Regions from separate parts of the Paenibacillus sp. 01T422 genome, predicted to be linked through region 1. Evidence: riboswitches for the same ligand, from Rfam matches in the RefSeq annotation. Region 1 holds a riboswitch; each other region holds the start of a gene.

Region 1 (3,186 bases):
GGGGAGAGAAGCCAGAAGGGTTCGACCGTCCGTGAAGGCGGCATGAGTAATCCCGAGTTGGACGCGCGTCCAAATCTACCGATACTTGCTTCCGAAGGGAGCATGTTCAATGAGATGGAGCAGGGGAGAGGGAACTGGAGTCCGCTATTTCGGACAAAACGGCCTGTTGCCCCGGAGAGGGGGAACTACAAGGCCTTATTTGTTCATTAGGCGAGTTTACAAGCCGATAACGGCATAATAAAGGCCTGTAGTTCCCATGAACCGGCGAATATGCCGTTTTCCATATAAATAGAGGCCTGTAGTTCCGTTTCCACACAGAGGCACACGGTGCAGCAGGGAAAATCGTCCTCGCCTGATGCCCGAACCCGCTCATTTCTTGGCAAAAGAAGATGAAAGCGTTATACTTAATTTGTTAACGTGTGCATTATCGTAAGACGATATCAATGAAATGAGGTCGGCGACTATGAAGGCGAAAAAGCTTGGAAATGCAGGTTTTGATATCTCAAACATAACCTTTGGCTGTTGGGAGCTCGGAGGAGGTCCCTGGGAGTTCACGAACGATCAAAATAATATCGAGCTCGTCCGTAAAGCGTTCGAGCTAGGCATCACAACGTTCGATACGGCTGAAGGCTACGGCAATGGACACTCGGAAGAAATCGTCGGAGCTGCTTTGGCAGAGATACGCAAGCAATGCATCATTACGACTAAGGTGAGCCGCAGCAATCTTGCTCCTCAAGATGTACGGAAGTCAGCAGAAAACAGTTYGAAACGTTTGAAGACAGATTACATAGATGTTTATTACATTCACTGGCCAAGTTATGAGATCCCGGTAAAGGATACACTTGCTGAATTTGTGAAGTTGAAGGAAGAAGGCTTGATTCGAGCCATCGGTGTCTCGAATTTCTCTTTGGAGCAGCTGAAAGAAGCGGTGAATTACGCACAGATCGATGTGATTCAGCCGGAATACAGCCTGCTCCACAGAGCTATCGAGCAAGAAGTTTTACCATTTTGCCAGGAACATAACGTTGGTGTGATGAGCTACAGTTCGATCGCGAAGGGAATCCTGACGGGTGCTTTCCATCTTCATGGCAAGATGTTGAAAGAGGGAGACTTCCGTAAGGAGAGAAGGCTGTTCCTACCGGAGCATCTGGAGGCGGAGAAGGAGCTTCTGGCTGTCATGAAAGAAATGGCTGATTCCAAGGACGCTAGCGTAACACAGATTGCAATTGCTTGGTTGCTGCACCAGGAAGCACTTACTTCGGCTATTATAGGCACGCAGGACGAGCATCATCTTGAAGATAATATAAAAGCGGCCTCATTGTCATTATCCGCCTCAGAACTAGAAGCATTAAACACAGTCAGCGAGCGAGCGCTGTCAGTAATTGGCTACTAGGCTACTCCTAGTAGCAAACCACCCGACGGGGTGGTTTTTTGTTGTGTCTGACGCTGTGTGCTTTGCTGTGCCCTACGCTGTGTGCTTTGCTGTGCTTTGCGTTGCATGTTCATTTGCGCATTATGTTGTGCAATATGTATGTATTATGCGACAAAATTCGTTGGTAAAACTTACCGTTTCGCAAAAGTTGTATCTACTAAATAAACTATGCTAGTCTAACATAGACAAAAAATGCCGAATCTCGGAGCATCAAAAGCTCCGGTACGGGGGACTTCTTTATTTGGGGTGAATGAGCGCTGCTAGCTAAGCGTACTAGGGAAAACCTCTTCCCGAACCCGTCAACTAACCTCGGAGGCGTCAAGGAGGCAAGGTTTTGAAATCTTTTTCTTTACGTCTTATTTGTTCATGCGCAATTTTATGTGCCGCAGTACCGATGTTTACTGCACATTCCGCTCAGGCCGCTTCTGCGCCTACGGACCGTCCTGTCAAGGTTCAAGTCAATGAGGAGCTGCTGAAGTTTCCAGAAGTTCAGCCTTACATTGATGACAAAGGCATCATGCAAGTTCCACTCCGAGTGTTATCTGAGAAGCTGGGCTATCAGGTGAGCTGGGAGAAGCAAGAGGATCAAATCGAGGTCACGCTGGTTAACAAGCAGCAGTCAATCCTACTAGTTACAGAGCAACAACAAGCGCTTGTGAACAGTAAGAAGATCAGTTTGGAAAGCAGTCCAACCGTGTATCAAGGGAACACTTATGTTCCACTGCGTTTCATCACGGAAACCTTCGGTTCACCAATTGAATGGAATGAAGCCAACCAGATCGCGATTGTGGATGTGGACGGAAAGTCGCACAAACCAGCCTGGATAGCACCACCTCCAGCTCCTAAGGTCGTTGCCGCCGCTGCTCCTGTTGTTCCGTCTGTGAGTGAGCAAATTGCTCAGGCGGCAAATGCTTATATGGGCGTGCGTTATGTATGGGGTGGTACGACACCGAATGGATTTGATTGCTCCGGTTTTGTGCGGTTTTTGTATCAAGCGAAAGGGATCGATTTGCCTCGTACGTCAGCGGAGATGCACAGCGAAGCAGGTACGATAGTCACGGATTTGAAAGCCGGAGACTTGGTGTTTTTTGCTTCAAAAACTGTGAATCACGTGGGCATTTATCTCGGCAATGATCGATTCATTTCAGCGACTACATCCAGAGGCGTGGCTGTAGATAGCCTTTCGAGCGCGTATTGGAGTGCAAGGTATGTCGGAGCGAGAAGAGTTATGTAAGGATAGGACTATCGAACACTTGTTTCTATGTTCTTTCAAAGGAAAGGCATAGAAGGCAGGTGTTTTTTTTCGTCCGCGGAATAATGCGATTTTTATCGAAATTTTATGGTTTTTAGCCTATAATGAAGAAATGTTTGGAAGAAAGAAAGAGCAGGTGAACACGAGCGCATGCAATTAAGTGTCTGGAAGAGTTGGTTTCATAAAAAGAGACATTCGAGTATAGCAGATAGCATGTATACCGTGGATAAGGGTCCTGCAATGCCAGATGAGATCCGGGAAGTTATTCAGCAGTTTTTCCGTACATACAATCATTTCAAAGGGGCTAGAAGCCTGCAAACGGATACTTTTATAAAAGAGGTATTTTACGCAACGAAGCAAGATCCTAAAGACCAGAGAACAATTGAAGAAATGGAAGCCTATATCCAACACAAAAATGTGCTGCGATTGCGGTTGAAATCCTACGTGATCGATGAATATTTAAGCCTAGGCGAGAAAATCTGTATGATTGGTGTTACGCGGG
Region 2 (4,814 bases), on a different contig from region 1:
CGACGGACGCGATTTCTCAGGAATATGCCAAGGTGCAGGGAGAATCGCTTAAGGTGGCTATGAAAAACAAATATAGACGTGATATTCCGTTTAATCCGACGTTCCCTGAGCTGAGCGAGACGTCTACTTCATTCGGCCCATTGTCGGAGGATATTGAAACGAAAGTCATTACAGGCGGTGCCCAATATTCACCGCAATGGGGGATAGAGCAGCTTCGCAAGGAATGGAAACGTCTTGGCGGCGATAACGTTGACAAGTTAGCGCAGGATTGGTATCAGAACAATGTGAAAGGGAAGTAAAATTTCATAGACGGCTAAGCAGCCTCCCGATTCGAACAGGAGTTGGGAGGCTATTTCATACGGATAAGGGAGTGTAATTCACTATGACAATTGATCCGAACAAGATGCTGCTTGAACAGCTTGCGAAATGGCATGAGGAATACACGCCTGAGCTGCGGATGGTTCGCAAGCCTTTTCATACGCCGGGATATCATAGCACGCTGAAAAATGTAGCGTTTACTCATCCCACCTTGGCAGCTTGTGTCTATGCGCTGGGATTGCTGGACAGTCGCCAGCCTCTTCATGTAGAAAAAGCGCAAGGAATACTTGAGCAAGTGATCAGCCTGCAGGATCAGAATCCCGACAATGCTACTTTCGGCATCTGGTCGTGGTTCTACGAGGAGCCGCTCGAAAGGATGGCACCGCCAGACTGGAACTGGGCGGATTTCTGTGGGAAGCGGCTGGTTCTGGCCGAGCAGAGGCATTCCGATATGCTGAGCCCGGGTCTGCGCGAGCAGATTCGGCATTCGCTTTATTGCGCGTGCGACGCCATTATCAAGCGTAATGTAGGTCCGAGCTATACGAACATTGCCATCATGGGCGCCTTCGTTACTTTGCTCACAGGTGAGGTCTATGGCGAAGCAAAATATTTGAATTACGGGCTGGAGAGGTTACGACTCTTTCGTGAGTACACGAAACAGTTGGGAACTTTCCAAGAGTATAACAGCCCGACGTATACGATTGTTGCGATACAGGAATTGTCCAGCATTTATACGGCGACCCAAGTTGCGGAAGCGAAAAAGCTTAGCACGGAGATGCTGGATGTCGCATGGGGGCTGGTTGCTGACCATTACCATGCCCCCAGCAAACAGTGGTCTGGCCCACACAGCCGTGCTTATCATACGATGATGACGCCAGACATTTTATCTTTCGTGCAGATCGCCAGTCACGGTGAGTTGAAATTCATGCCAGATGATCAGCTGAAGTACAATCTGGACTGGTACGGCAACGACATAAGGTGTCCTGCGAAGTACATACCGGCGTTCAAGCGAACAGAGACAGCGGAACTTGTACAGACGATTAGCAAAGACGAGGTTGGCGTTATCGTTAACCAAGCAACTACGTATATGGAAGGGCCCGTTAGTGTAGGAACTTTCAGCAAGGATGTGATGTGGAATCAGCGTCGCAATTTGCTAGCTTATGTGCGCAATGGCAACCATTCGACCTATATTCATTTGCGCCTGCTGAACGAAGGGTACGACTATTCTTCTGTGTTTGCATGGCGCTTGGGCGTACAGGAAGATGAGCTCGATGCTGCGGCTTCAGTCTTACAAGTGGGAGCGAGTGCAGAGGTTCATGCGGAATTCCGTGCTCCTGATCGCTCGGCGCTTCAGTTGACGTTACCGTTCAAGCCTGATGAGAAGATGAAGATGCTGAGACCTCGGCTCTAACAATGCTGACTAATAAGAATGGAGTGATCATAGATGGCTAAAGGATCTACGATTCGTAATGAGTTCCATCCCTTCAACGATACTTATACAGGTCGTGCTATAACCCGATTGACCGCGCCAGAGCAGGTGAATCATCATCCTTATTTTTATTATAAAATGATCACGAACGACAACTGCTCTCTCATTTACGCTAGTGAACGTGAGGGAACTCGTCAGCTTTATCGCATGGATCTAACTGATGGATCTGCGGTGCAATTAACGGAAGGACCGGATATCCACGATTTCAGTTGCAGTCTGACGAGTGATGATAACTATTTGATCTATTGCAGGGATCAACGGATCATGCGATTGGATATGGCCACGCTTGAGGAAGAGGTCCTATACACGTCACCTGCAGGATGGAAATCGAATGCGAATCCTGGTCTTAGCTCAGACGACAAGTATCTCGCCTTGGTCGAAATAAATGAAAAGGATGTCGTACCAAGTAAAGGGGACTGGTCCAACTTCGAGCCTCAATGGGCAGCGCAACCGCACTGCCGAATCGTCTACCTCGATATTGAGCAGCGGACAAGTCACATCGCGCACGAGGAGCTAAACTGCTGGCTTGGGCATCCGCAAATTCGTCCGCATGATCCATCGACCATTTTATTTTGTCATGAAGGTCCTGGGCATCTGATCGATGCCAGACTCTGGCTCGTCCAAAAGGACGGGACGCGGCTGCGCTGCGCCAAGGAACAAACGCATGATGAACTCATCACGCATGAATATTGGCTTGCCGACGGCTCTAGATTTGCCTATGTGTACCGGCATAAGGATGATCTCTATCACGAAAGTATCCGGTTCATGGACTCGGAGACGCTGGAAGAAGAGATCTGGATGAACAGCTCCAAGTATTGCCATTTTATTTCCAATGCCAACCATACGCAGATCGTAGGGGACGGACAATTGCCCGAGCAGCATTTCATTTATTTAGTGGATGTAGCATTGAGGCAAGAAGAGCGGCTGTGCTCCCATGGTACTAGCTGGAAGTCATACGGCAACACACAGGACGCCCACYCGCATCCGACTTTCTCGCCTGATGGCTCGTTTGTTATCTTTACCTCGGATATGGAGGGAGTTCCCAGTATTTATAAAGTGGATTTGGTTACAAGGAATGCATGACTAATGACATAGCATATATAAGAAAATATTACTATTGCTTCTCCTTAAGCATTGGAGTAAATTGATAAAATACGCTTAATTCTTTAGATTAAAGAAGCGGGGGAACCAAGTTTCCTGGGGTGAGTACACATCTATCGTGTTAGGGTTAACTTTCAACCCGAATCCGTCAGCTAACTTCGTCAGCGTAGAAAGAGAAGGATAGAAATATTAATTGGAACCATGCTACTTGAGGTTCTATTCCCTCGCTTCCTTTTTCTCTTCTAGAGAAAATAGGAGGAACTAGACATGCTGCTAAGGAAAGTAACCAATGAGCTGAAGAATCTTTTTCCATGGAAGAGATCTAACAATTCTGCACAACGTCATCATGAGATTCTTCACTTAAAACAGCGTTTGGAAAAATTCGACATTCAATTTCCGAACTTGGCTTACCGACCATCAGACGTAGAAACACAGACTTTAATGGAAATAAGCAAAACGGTCGCTCAGAGCAATGAGCTGCTCGATCAACTAAGCTCAGAAAAGGAATTAGCGGTTGAACAATCGCTAGCCAATCGCGTCGGAACCTCTCCCCAAATTTTGGAGGATCATCACAACTTTATCGTCACCATGGCACATATCCTTAGTGGTCCGTATCCTTGCCTTAGAGAGTACATTAACAGCAATACGATTTAACTATCTCCAATAATAGTGAAGGAGCTTGCCTTGCGGCAGCTCCTTTTTCGTATTTTTAAGTAGTAGAACCCCAAGCATATACACGACCAAAGAAGCGTTTGATAAGTTCAGCAACTTGCTGGCTTTGTTCCTCCAGAACAAAATGCCCTCCGCACAAAAAATGAGTTTCCACACAATTTGATAGTTCTCCGAAGGCAAGAGCTCCTTCCAACGTAAAGATAAAATCATTTTTGCCCCAGGTTATCAGGATAGGAGGTTGATAAGTTCGTAAGTATTGCTGCCAAACAGGGTATTGTGCCACATTGGTCCGATAATCGTAGCCTAATTCCAATTGAATTTGGCTATTACCCGGTCGATCCAAAAATAATTGGTCCATTAAATAACCATCGGGGCTAATCAGATAAGGCTGGCACACGCCAGTTACATATTGCATTTGCGTAAATTCAAAGGTTACTAGCTTGGCAAAAGCTGCTTCGGTTGCAGGATTTCGATCCACCCAAAGTGCTTTGAAAAGATCGAACGGTTTCCCTAATCCGTTGGCACTAACTACGGCATTCTGAATAACGAACCCGAGAATGCGATGCGGATTGCGAACAGCCAGTCTGAAGCCGATTGGTCCCCCATAATCATGGGTGTACAAAATATATTGAGAAATACAGAGAGAATCAATAAGCTTTTCAATCATAATCGATAGATTCTCAAAGGTGTATGAATAGTCTTCTATGGAAGGCATACTGCTATTTCCAAATCCTAGATAATCAGGCGCAATGATATGAAATCGGTCTGCCAGATGAGGAATCAAATCCCTGAACATATGGGATGAGCTTGGAAAACCATGAAGAAGGATGATGGTTGGATGATCCGGACTTCCGGCTTCGCGGAAAAATAGCTCCCAACCATCGATCTTCATTTTTTTATAATAAACCATGATTTCAACTTCCTCTCCAGCGAGTTCATACTAATCCCTAACAAAAATATGTGAATATGACGTATTTAAGTACTTAGGAGCTAGAGGACGTGGTACAATTTAGCCTAGGTAGCTAATTCTTTTTCACCATCATTTAACCGGTATTCATCCAATTGAAAGGGAGAGACCAGACATGAAACAAGAACTACTTAATGAGCAATCGAGAAACCAAACTTCCAGTACTCCAATCATTACCGAACTAAAAGTAATTCCAGTTGCAGGGCACGATAGCATGCTATTCAATCTTAGCGGGGCTCATGCTCCATTCTTCACACGTAACATCGT
Region 3 (6,914 bases), on a different contig from region 1:
TTTTTGAAATCTTATTACAGCTGAAAAGAAGGGGAAAACCAAGTGGCATAAGGATTTGTAAATAATATATTACTATTTGATGAGAGAAAAGGTGGAATTAGCCAATTCATTTCAGAGGGCATAAACAATGAAAAAATGGTATTAGATAATTCGACAAAATACGACATAAATGTCGATAAGATGGTGTGAAATGTCGAAAAGATGTAGAATTTTAATAAAGAGAGGTTGTGATTGAATGAAGGAAGAGAAAGTTTTTAAAGATCCCGTTCATAAATATATTTACGTGCAGGATAACACGATCTGGGATTTGATTAATACGCGAGAGTTTCAGAGGCTGCGCCGCATCCGGCAATTAGGCACCTCATATTTAACTTTCCATGGTGCCGAGCATAGCCGATTCTCCCATTCACTTGGTGTGTACGAAATCACGCGCAAAATCATTTCCCAGTTCGAACGCAATCAATATGAAGATTGGCCGAAGGAAGAGCGTTTGATCTGTCTTTGTGCAGCGCTGTTGCACGATTTGGGGCATGGGCCTTTCTCTCATTCAATTGAGAAGGCTTTCGGAACGCGCCATGAGGATTGGTCTTGCAAAATCGTGCTGGGTGATACGGAAGTCAATCAAGTATTGAGCCGGGTCTCGCCTGATTTCCCCAAAAAAGTGGCGGGTGTCATTTGCAAATCCTATAATGAGGAGATTGTTGTAAGCCTCGTGTCGTCCCAATTAGACGCCGATCGGATGGATTACCTTTTGAGAGATGCGTATTTCACGGGAGTTAATTATGGGACGTTCGATCTGGAACGAATACTTCGTGTTATTCGGCCCTATCGTGGGCATATTGTGGTTAAAGAAAGCGGTATGCATGCTGTAGAAGATTACCTAATGTCACGTTATCAGATGTACTGGCAGGTCTATTTCCATCCGGTGACACGGAGTGCGGAAATTCTGCTGCACAAAATCTTTGCGCGCGCCAAACATCTATATGAAGATAACTACACATTTGGCTTCATGACGGATCCAATCCTGCACCTGATTCAGAATAAGATTTCGCTTGAAGATTATTTGCTTCTGGACGAGTCTGTGATGCAGGCGATGTTGACGTTTTGGATGAGCGAGAAGGATCCTATCCTTGCTGATATGTGCAAACGATTTTTGGACCGTAAACTGTATAAATATAGTACCTTTGATGAGTCAAATCAGCGCATGATTCAGCTAATGGAGAAAGTAATGGCTGAAGTCGGTCTTGATCCGATCTACTACATGGAAATTGATTTCCCGTCAAATCAATCCTATGATGTGTACAGACCAGGTGAGACGGAGGATAATTTGCCGATTCTGCTTTTGGATCATAAGGAAACGTTAACCGAAATTACCCATCGATCAGAGATTGTTCAATCTATTAGCGGTTTTCAAATGGGCAAGCATCATGTCTATTACCCGGAGGAGCTGCTGGAGCGTCTGAATGCTTCTGCGTATCCGGAATTATGGGAGATGCTCGGCGAGCAGGAATAATACATAAGAGGAAGTAAGGAGAAGAACATGTTAACAGACTCACATACACATTTAAATGCGGAACAATTTCAGGAAGATCAAGACGAGGTCATACAACGCGCACGTGATGCAGGTGTTACAAGAATGGTGAATGTTGGTTTTAATCGGGAGACGATTCCTAGTTCAATAGCACTTGCCGAAAAATACGATTTCATCTATTCAACGGTAGGCTGGCACCCCGTGGATGCGATTGATATGAAACCAGGGGATTTGGAATGGATCGAATCGTTGTGTCAACATGACAAAGTGGTGGCTATCGGGGAGATCGGACTGGACTATTATTGGGATAAGTCGCCTAAGGATGTACAGCAGCGGGTCTTTCGCGAGCAAATCAGGTTGGCGCGAAAGCTTCAAATGCCGATTGTGATTCATAATCGAGACGCGCATCAGGATATTTTGACCATTTTAAAAGAAGAGAAAGCTGCTGAAGTCGGGGGAATTATGCATTGTTTCTCGGGGAGCTGGGAGACGGCAAAGCAGTGTCTGGATATGAATTTCCATATTTCCTTCGGGGGGCCTGTGACTTTCAAAAATGCAAGGCAGCCCAAGGAAGTGCTGGCGCAAGTTCCTTTGGACCGTTTGTTAATTGAGACGGATGCTCCATACCTGACCCCACACCCTTACCGCGGCAAGCGCAACGAATCGGCTTATGTTCGGTTGGTAGCCGAAACGGCCGCGGAAATTAAGGGCTTGAGTCTAGAAGAGCTTGCAGAAATAACGACAAACAACGCCATCGCCTTGTTAGGTCTCAAGTAAAGCGTTCTTTGCAAATTTTCGACGAAGCAAGACGCCACAAGTGAGCGAGATAAAGAGGAAACCGATGAGCGGCACAACAAGGTAGATAGGTGAAGAGCGAATCAATAACGGAATCGAAAGCATACATAATTCTAGCAGCAAGGCTGACCAAATGATGAAGGCTAAGGAGCCGGCTTTCAACTGACGGTTAAGTGGGTACATTTCAAGCCAGAAGGTATAGCGGTGTGAACGCTCAAGTGGCGTGAGTTGAACCATGGAAATAACTATAGCGATAAAGAAGATGAGAAGTCGCGCTGTGCTGCTGCTTGAAACTGCGATGGCTAATGTGCCCAGCAAAGATATACGCATGACAATCGCGAATAACTCCGTACGTAGAAATGTTTTCATATATATGTACAGATAGGTGGCATCTTGTTTAAAAGGAATAAATCTTGTGACCCCGCTGATCCAGCTTCGGCGGGTTATTCGCGTTCCCAATTGTGGAACATCCACGAACCAGTTGAAAAAGGAATAGAGCCGTGCCTGCTGCTGCCTTTCCTTCGCAATGAGATAGTCCCAACCGATGTAGTACTTGGATACGTAATGCGTGGCTGTTAACCAAGCCAATGTAAGTACAAGAGCAGCCCCGCTTGCCCAGAGAACGCTGGTCAGAAATTGCAGAGAAATCAGCACGGCTGTTGCTATCCAGCGGAAGCTAACGGAAACCCTTCTCGCACGTTCATGTGTGAATCGGCTCTCTTGCCAGCTAGCCAATAAATGGCCTACCTTCATTAATAGAAGCAAGGCGAGCATCCATAAGAAATGCTGTTCGTCATGACCGAGGCAATGATGATACAAGGGCCATAATACAACCCATGCCAGAAATGTCCAAAATGCTTGCAGCACCAAGCTGTACTTGAATCCGCCACGGAAGTAAGGACCCATCTGATGTTCAATGCGCAGTAAAAACATACGGTCCGCGCTTCTCGCTAATGTACGAATCGGGCTTGAGGATAACAAAGGAACGAGCAGCAAAAGGACGATCCACAGATAAGGATAATCTGTCGGAAGGCGCTGTAGTATTTTTGCATAATAATAGGAAGAAAGGATGACAAGAAATAACAGGAAGCCAAAAAAATTACTGCGCGCTGCATACTGCAAGTAGCCCATGGATTCCTTCATATAATGTTCAAATCTCTTCTGCCATAGGGCACGGGTATCCATGTCCATTGCTTTCATACCAGTTCTCCTTTTACAAGCTTATAAAAGATGTCGTCCAATGACGCTTGCTGGAGCCCCGTTTGGTGACGTAATTCGACTAAATCGCCTTGGGCAACCATATGTCCTTTGTGCAGAACGACATAGTTATCGCAATATTTTTCAATGGTAGACAAAATATGCGAGGATATGAGGAATGACGCGCCACGCCGTTTCATTTTGACCATTAATTCGAGCAATGAGCGGATGGCTAACGGATCGAGTCCGAGAAAAGGCTCATCAATGATATAGAGGGAAGGTTCGATTAAGAACGCGTTCATAATCATGACCTTTTGCTTCATCCCTTTGGATAGATGGCTTGCGAAGGAATTGAGCTTGTCCTGCATGTGGAACTGCTCGAGAAGCGCTTGTGAACGTGCAAGATAGTCATCTTTCGTTAAGCCGTAGGCCATGGCGGTTAATTCCAGATGTTCGCGAATGGTAAGCTCTTCATATAGCTCTGGACTTTCGGGTACATAAGCATAAGTGGCACGGTAAGGCAGCGGATCTTCGGCTAGTGTCAAACCGTTAATTTTGACTGAACCCCTTTGTGGTTGAAGCAGTCCAAGGATGTTCTTGATGGTCGTACTTTTTCCTGCGCCATTCAGTCCGATCAATCCCATCATTTCACCCTGACGGATTGAAAATGTGAGGTCGTGAAGAACGGGTTTATTTGGTAAATATCCCCCGAATAAAGAGTCGACTTGTAATATGAGCCCCATCTCAGTGCCTCCCTAAATATCTATTTATTGGAATTTATACATCGGTTTCATACCTGATAATTATAAACAAATTTAGTTTAGAAGCCTAGTTTAAGAGCGAAAACACGAAGAAACTTAGTATACGTACGTTATAGTGAGATAAATGTAGATAAAAAGTGGTTTTATTTCGAAAATAAGCTATTTTTAATTGATTTAGCCCTTTTTAGTAGGTGTCAATCCCTTTACAGGCAGAGATTAACAGCGTAATATACTTTTCATAATAACTTAATAACCAATTTGCCATTTTTCCATTCGCTGAGTTCCAATTATGGGAACGGGGGAACCACTGTTAACTTTATAAAGCGGCATCGCTGAGGAAGTAAACAGAGTGAGTAACAGGGGTGAATCTTGGACGTTTAACGGAAGTTTACGTCTGAGTAGGGCGACTCTCACGTCCGAATCCGTCAGCTAACCTCGTAAGCGTAAGAGAGGTAACGATTGTCGTTCGTGCTATTTGTGTATTTTTACTATGCAAACTAAGCCAGCGAGAAGAGTCCTCTTCTTGCTGGCTTTTTGTCCCCATAAGGACTTTTAACTGTTTCGGACGATTAATCATAGCCCGGAATTCATAGGATGATGAATAGCAAAGCGGGGTGGGACGACCAGAATGCAGCCGTTTCTAAGCAGCTGCTGATGGACGACACGTTAAGTTAAATTAAAAACCTTAGTCGCGTCAAATTTAATCATGCTGTAACCTGGCGGCGAGGCTTTGAAGGAGGACCGAAGAAGTGGGCAGTATCTCTTTTAGCGAGACCCATGTAAAACGATCATCCAGCATGTCCTTCGCATTGCGATGGAAGCATGAAAACTTGCGTTTGATTTTAAGCCTGGCTATAATCTCAATCGCAATGACTTTCATGTTTTTGGTGTTGTTGTACGGTACGGCTACCAAGAGCGTATCCGTGGTTGTGAATGGACAAGAAACCGTTGTGCATACGAAGCAATGGGTCCTGCAACGCCTACTGGATGAACAAGCCATAACGATTGGTGAACACGATGAAATATCTGCAGACCCTACAGCTACTATCAAGGGCGGGGACAAATTCGTCATCGAACACGCTTCTCCAATTCAATTGACTGCTGATGGAAAGACCACCACTGTTTACACAACTGCAAGAACGGTTGAAAGTGCATTGCAACGTTTACATATTGCACTTGGGGAGCACGATAAGCTGACTCCCGAACCGACATCCTCTTTAGGCACAGGCGATGAAATCAAAATCGTCCGTGTAAAAAAAGAGACGGAAGAAGTAACAGAGCCGATCGCATTCGACACGGAGAAGAAAAGTGATGCATCGCTGCTTAAGGGTAAAGAGCAGGTCGTTCAAGAAGGTAAAGAGGGCGTACTTCTGAAAAAGAAAGAAAAGACTTACGAAGATGGCGTGTTAGTCGCAGAAGCTGTTGTAGGTCAAGAAGTACAGGAACAAAGTGTTAAAAAAGTAGTGTCAATTGGCACGAAGAATCCCGTTGTTGTTCTTTCGGCATCATCCCCTAGCGTGGATGAGGTTTCTAAGAATGGTGTAACATTCGGGTATAAACAAATTCTGAAGAATGTGAAGCTCACGGCTTACTCAGCGGGAGCCGATTCAACAGGCAAATCCGAAGGTACTCCTGGGTATGGTAAGACGTATACAGGAACTACGGTTACTGAGGGCAGAACGATTGCGGTTGATCCGAAAGTTATCCCACTAGGATGGTGGGTTTACATTGAGGGCGTCGGCTTCCGTCGTGCTGAAGATATCGGTAGTGGTGTGAAAGGTCAAATGATCGACGTCTATTTCGAAGATCATGGCTACGCCAATAAATTCGGAACGAAACAAGGGTACACGGTCTATGTCGTAGGACCGAAAAAGCCGTCTGAAAATTAACGTGTAAACGTCTGTTTCAGCGGGAACAATGTCAATATACGTTGCCAGGCAAGCAGCCTGGGCGAAAGAAGAGGGAACCCCTCTTCTTTTTCTGCGTACTGGGAAGGGAACCGATTATGATTAAAGAAGTCATTGTCGTTGAAGGCAAGGACGATACGGCAGCTATTCGCCGAGCCGTCGAGGCGGATACGATAGAGACAGGCGGCTCTGCCATCGGGCAAGCCGTATTGAAGCGCATAGCCCTCGCGCAACAGCGCAGGGGCGTCATTATATTCACGGATCCGGATCACGCAGGTGAGCGGATACGGAAGATTGTGGCAGCCAAGGTACCAGGCTGCAAACATGCCTTTATCACGCAGGCGCAGGCCGAGTATAAAGGCGACATTGGTGTGGAGAATGCCGCGCCGGAGATTGTCCGGGAGGCGCTCCAGAACCTTCGGACAGAGTACGACGGGGCTGTGTCACAGCTTACCGTGGAAGATCTCATGGCCGCAGGGCTGATCGTTCATCCGGAGGCCGCTTCCCGCAGACTCGTCGTTGGCAATGCACTTGGCATTGGCTACTGCAATGGCAAACAATTTTATAAGCGATGTGCGATGTTCCAGATCTCGCGTGAGGAATTTGAAGCAGCGTTGGAGCATCTGGCACCGAAGATATAGTGTTATATAGTGGAATCCAGAACCTATAGATAAATGAGGGCTACAAAATGACTATACCCGGCAATGAAGTGATTGTAACAGC
Region 4 (3,972 bases), on a different contig from region 1:
ATTCGCTTTGGAATGGCGTAGTGCATTCGAGAGAGCTTCCTGTACAATACGGAATAGATGATCCTCAATGCCTTTATTTAAACGAATTTCTTCGTCCATATCCCACGTAATTGCCATCGGCACTTTGGCCGCCAGCTCTTTGAGAAGCTCAACAAGCCCTTCGGACAATCGTTTTCCTTCCAAATGAATAGGCCTCAAGTGAAGCAGCAGCGCCCTCATCTCCGATTGCGCGACGGAAGCCATCTCCTCGATCAAATGAATCTGTCGTTTGGCTTTCTCGAAATCCTTGTCCAATGTCCGGCCAACAGCTGTTGCGGTCATAGAAATCGCGAACAATTGCTGGCTTACCGCATCGTGAAGCTCCCGCGCTAACCGCTGCCGCTCTTCAATAACAGCCGACAACTTCGCTTTCTCTGCAAGTTCAGCATTATTGTTAGATAAACGCTGCAGGGATGTAACCTGCTCTTCCCAACGCTTCATGATGCGGCCCAGCTGCTCGCCAAGACGCCCAATCTCGTCTTCGCCGTTCTGGAAGCCCTCGCGAGCGAAGGTCCCTTTTTCAAGCAAAATCATCGTTTCCATAAGCGGCTCAAGCCGGCGTGTAATCCGTGAACTGTTCCAATAACCGTACCCAGCGCCAATGCCGCCAATAATAACGATGGCCATGAATACGAATTGCACGCCTTCCTGCCAGCTTGTGAACGGCGTGATTAAATTGCGTGAGTTCATAAAATAAATGATAGCGCCAAATACAAAAAAACTAAAAATAATCGATTCAGCCATACTGCGCCATATCATATTCGTTAATCTTCGTTTATAGCCGTCCAATATGCGCTGAACCTCCTCTAGATAATTACATCACTTTAATTTTAATATCTCCTACGATATAAGAAAGCACAAGTTTCACTCGGTGATCACAGCTCTCATAATTGGACGACTGCCACTGCAATTTGTTCATTACGCCCGACTCGCGCTCACTTGCCACTTGAATTTGGCCAAAAGTGACGGAAGCCCCCACGAAGACGCCAATATCATCGGGAACCTTGATATCAACATCACCTATCACACCTTGCAGGATAAGCGTCGTTTCCTTTTGCTCAAGAATGGCAAGCGAGAGATCAATATAAGTCTCCCCAATAATGTACCATGTTGAACTATTGCGCATGATCCAAGGCTCACGCCCCAAGCGGACGCTATCCATCAACTTCTGCTTTTGAATATAAGTGTCATCTTTGTGCATTTGTTTAGAACGGATGAAAAAGAATCCTAATGAAATCAAAACGATAGCGAAAACAATCGTAATATGATCACCAAACAGAATCACAGCCCCCACGCCGATGAGCACAAAACCTTTGCGCTCTTTGCGGGAACGGACCCGATGAATGCCCAGCAAGACGAGGATAATCGCAAGAATGGGGAAAAAGCCTATCGTATGATCCAGAAGCAAAAAAAGACCGGCGCCAATCAGCACTAAGGCCGTATTCCGGTTGCGGTTGTTTTTGGTTTCTTCGCCCATCGCTGCACCTCCTCTGGCTGCCGATTAATTCGTTCATATAGATTCCTAGCATACCATAAGAATGGACAGCCTCCAAGATGCAAATCCTTGCCCAGCAAGGATCTAGCCTGAGGAATGGAGGCCAGCACCCGGCTGCGCCGCACGCATTGCGCGGCGCAGTACAATCACGCGTGGCTTATTTCTTGTCGCGCCAATCCTGCTGTAGCTTACGCAGCTCCTGCTGGAGGTTGCTGCCAGCCTCCTTCAGCGTCTCTCGCGACACGCGCCCCGCCACGCGCAGGCCCTGCATCGCTTCCCGGCCGAGCTCGCGGCCGGTTGCTTCCAGCTCGCGGAGTGCCTCGCGAGCCTCCTCCTTGGACAGCCCGCTGCGCGGCTGTCCGGCTCCTGCTGCGCTGCCTGCACGCAGCGCAGCTAGCTCGTCTGCGAGCGCCAGGCAGACGTCCTGGCTGCTTGCGTACTGCGCGCGGTACTGCGCGCAGGCTGCTTCCAAGCGCAGCTTCTCTTGCAGCGCTATACGCGCCAGCTCTTCGTCGCCAGCGCGCATGGCTAGCTCAGCCTGCTCAGCGCGCAGCTGTGCCATCTCCTCCGCGTCGACGCTTTGGCTGCGCAGCTCAATCGTTCGCTGCAGCGCCTCCTCGTAGCGCTCTTCCAGCTCGGCAATGCCGCGCGATGCGCCAGAGTGTCCGGAGCCTCCGGAGTGGCCACCTCCCCGTTCATGCAGGTCCAGCTTGCTGGCTGCCTCCTGCCAGGCCACATCCGCCATTTTGCCAATTCGATCAAATACGCTCATTATCCCACACCCCTAGGTTCCTATTGATTAATTGAACTCTGCCGAATCGTTTTGTTTTTTCAGCATGCGATAGCCGTAATACATTAACCACACAGCAAACACAATCGCGAGGAATCCAGATAGTTTTGTAATTAAAATCAAAGCGCCAATACCAAAAATAACCCATCCAATCTTCTTTCCATTACTTATCCCCACATAACCAAGCCCCACCATCGCCACAGGAACCAAAAGTCCCATGAAATGAAAATGCATGCCTACTTGATGCATACAAATGAGGAAGCCTACTGCTATTAGAATAAATGCCCAACTTTTCGATCGATTCATGCTCATTATTGCACCGCCCTTCGCGTAATCTTCATGCTACTATCGTAGCCGAAATGGATTCAGCTCAAAACGGACTCCCGACTGTTTTTGTACCTAGACCTAAGTCCAGTACGCACTAAGACCCTTACCCATATTTTGGGCGTTGTTTCTCTTATTCTATCAATGATAGAATATTTGAAGCCGAGTCCGGTGCACAGACAAAGTGCCGGTACGGGGGACGATTTACATGGGGTGAATATTTGCTCTGTACGCAGAGCAGACTAGGGAGAACCTTCTTCCCGAACCCGTCAACTAACCTCGGAGGCTCATTTGAAGGAGGATTACCAATTGAATTTGATTACAAAAGGGTTAACGTGCCTTGCTGTGTCCGTCACAGTTTTGGCAGGGGGCTTTCTTTCCCCATTTTCGGGACATGCTTACGCAGCCGCGAGTATGGACGTGAAAGTTCAAGTCAACGATGACCTGGTTCAATTTCCGGATGCACAGCCTTATTTGGATGACAACCATGCTACACAAGTACCGATCCGTTTTGTAACAGAGAAACTGGGTTATGATGTACAATGGCATAAGGAAGGCGACGAAATCAAAGTCACACTTAATAACGACAAGCACTCAATTTCCTTGGTGTCAGGTCAAAAAGAGGCCGAAATCGATAGCACTCGTGTCGAGATGGACACACATGCCGAGTTCCAAAACGGGCGTGTATACGTGCCACTTCGTTTTCTAAGCAAWGCTTCCGACATCCCCGTTCAATGGGACGCAAGCAGCAAATTAGCGATTCTGAGTAAAGACGGCAATCATCATGCACCTGATTATCAGCTATTTGAGTCAACAGCTTACTCGGCAGATCCATCTGAAAATGGTGGTTTTGGCGCCTACGACTATATGGGGAATCCATTAGGAATCGGAACGGTCGCTGTAGATCCATCTGTTATTCCACTTGGATCTAAGCTCTATATAGAAGGCTATGATTTCAATGGCCTGCCAAAAGGCGGCATGTATGCTTATGCAACGGATACCGGTAGTTCCATCAAAGGCAATCGCGTTGATATTTTTGTTCCTGGCTCTCAACAATCCTTACGCAAATTTGGCTTACAAACTGTTAAAGTGTACAAACTAAACCCGTGATGCTCACGGGTTTTTTATTTATTGGTGCCAACAGCGCTCCTCTTTTAAACTCCTGGATAGTTGGTATGCGAATCAAGCTAAAACTTTAATCATGGGAACTGTAGTCCGTTATTTAATGAAAAACAAACTGTTTCCTCACTGAGCGGATCTACAGGGTCTTAATCGGCCTCACTGGCACGTTTTCCGGTGAAAATGGCCAAAATAGCGGATCGTA

Evidence for each region. Region 1 has a riboswitch for cyclic di-AMP ahead of AC1DUA_RS03445 (C40 family peptidase). Riboswitches for the same ligand answer to the same signal wherever they lie in the genome.
Region 2: another riboswitch for cyclic di-AMP. It lies ahead of AC1DUA_RS30460 (hypothetical protein); the one in region 1 lies ahead of AC1DUA_RS03445 (C40 family peptidase).
Region 3: another riboswitch for cyclic di-AMP. It lies ahead of AC1DUA_RS09705 (ubiquitin-like domain-containing protein); the one in region 1 lies ahead of AC1DUA_RS03445 (C40 family peptidase).
Region 4: another riboswitch for cyclic di-AMP. It lies ahead of AC1DUA_RS04230 (stalk domain-containing protein); the one in region 1 lies ahead of AC1DUA_RS03445 (C40 family peptidase).

What each region holds. Positions count from the first base shown of each region.
Region 1 covers NZ_JBFTQB010000034.1:7,539-10,724, reverse strand. Annotated here, with positions in the region: gene AC1DUA_RS03455 (hypothetical protein) at 1-210, shown strand, start outside; gene AC1DUA_RS03450 (aldo/keto reductase) at 464-1,393, shown strand; cyclic di-AMP (ydaO/yuaA leader) riboswitch at 1,616-1,765, shown strand; gene AC1DUA_RS03445 (C40 family peptidase) at 1,767-2,666, shown strand; gene AC1DUA_RS03440 (hypothetical protein) at 2,835-3,186, shown strand, end outside.
Region 2 covers NZ_JBFTQB010000749.1:38-4,851, reverse strand. Annotated here, with positions in the region: partial or broken gene AC1DUA_RS30475 (type 2 periplasmic-binding domain-containing protein) at 1-299, shown strand, start outside; gene AC1DUA_RS30470 (hypothetical protein) at 383-1,729, shown strand; gene AC1DUA_RS30465 (oligogalacturonate lyase family protein) at 1,763-2,890, shown strand; cyclic di-AMP (ydaO/yuaA leader) riboswitch at 2,953-3,089, shown strand; gene AC1DUA_RS30460 (hypothetical protein) at 3,176-3,562, shown strand; gene AC1DUA_RS30455 (alpha/beta fold hydrolase) at 3,618-4,490, opposite strand; partial or broken gene gudD (glucarate dehydratase) at 4,663-4,814, shown strand, end outside.
Region 3 covers NZ_JBFTQB010000125.1:2,420-9,333, reverse strand. Annotated here, with positions in the region: gene AC1DUA_RS09725 (HD domain-containing protein) at 236-1,513, shown strand; gene AC1DUA_RS09720 (TatD family hydrolase) at 1,541-2,308, shown strand; gene AC1DUA_RS09715 (ABC transporter permease) at 2,294-3,526, opposite strand; gene AC1DUA_RS09710 (ABC transporter ATP-binding protein) at 3,523-4,266, opposite strand; cyclic di-AMP (ydaO/yuaA leader) riboswitch at 4,549-4,743, shown strand; gene AC1DUA_RS09705 (ubiquitin-like domain-containing protein) at 5,034-6,173, shown strand; gene rnmV (ribonuclease M5) at 6,290-6,832, shown strand; gene rsmA (16S rRNA (adenine(1518)-N(6)/adenine(1519)-N(6))-dimethyltransferase RsmA) at 6,880-6,914, shown strand, end outside.
Region 4 covers NZ_JBFTQB010000043.1:294-4,265, forward strand. Annotated here, with positions in the region: gene AC1DUA_RS04210 (sensor histidine kinase) at 1-828, opposite strand, end outside; gene liaF (cell wall-active antibiotics response protein LiaF) at 854-1,516, opposite strand; gene AC1DUA_RS04220 (PspA/IM30 family protein) at 1,692-2,306, opposite strand; gene AC1DUA_RS04225 (LiaF transmembrane domain-containing protein) at 2,334-2,636, opposite strand; cyclic di-AMP (ydaO/yuaA leader) riboswitch at 2,799-2,951, shown strand; gene AC1DUA_RS04230 (stalk domain-containing protein) at 2,958-3,758, shown strand.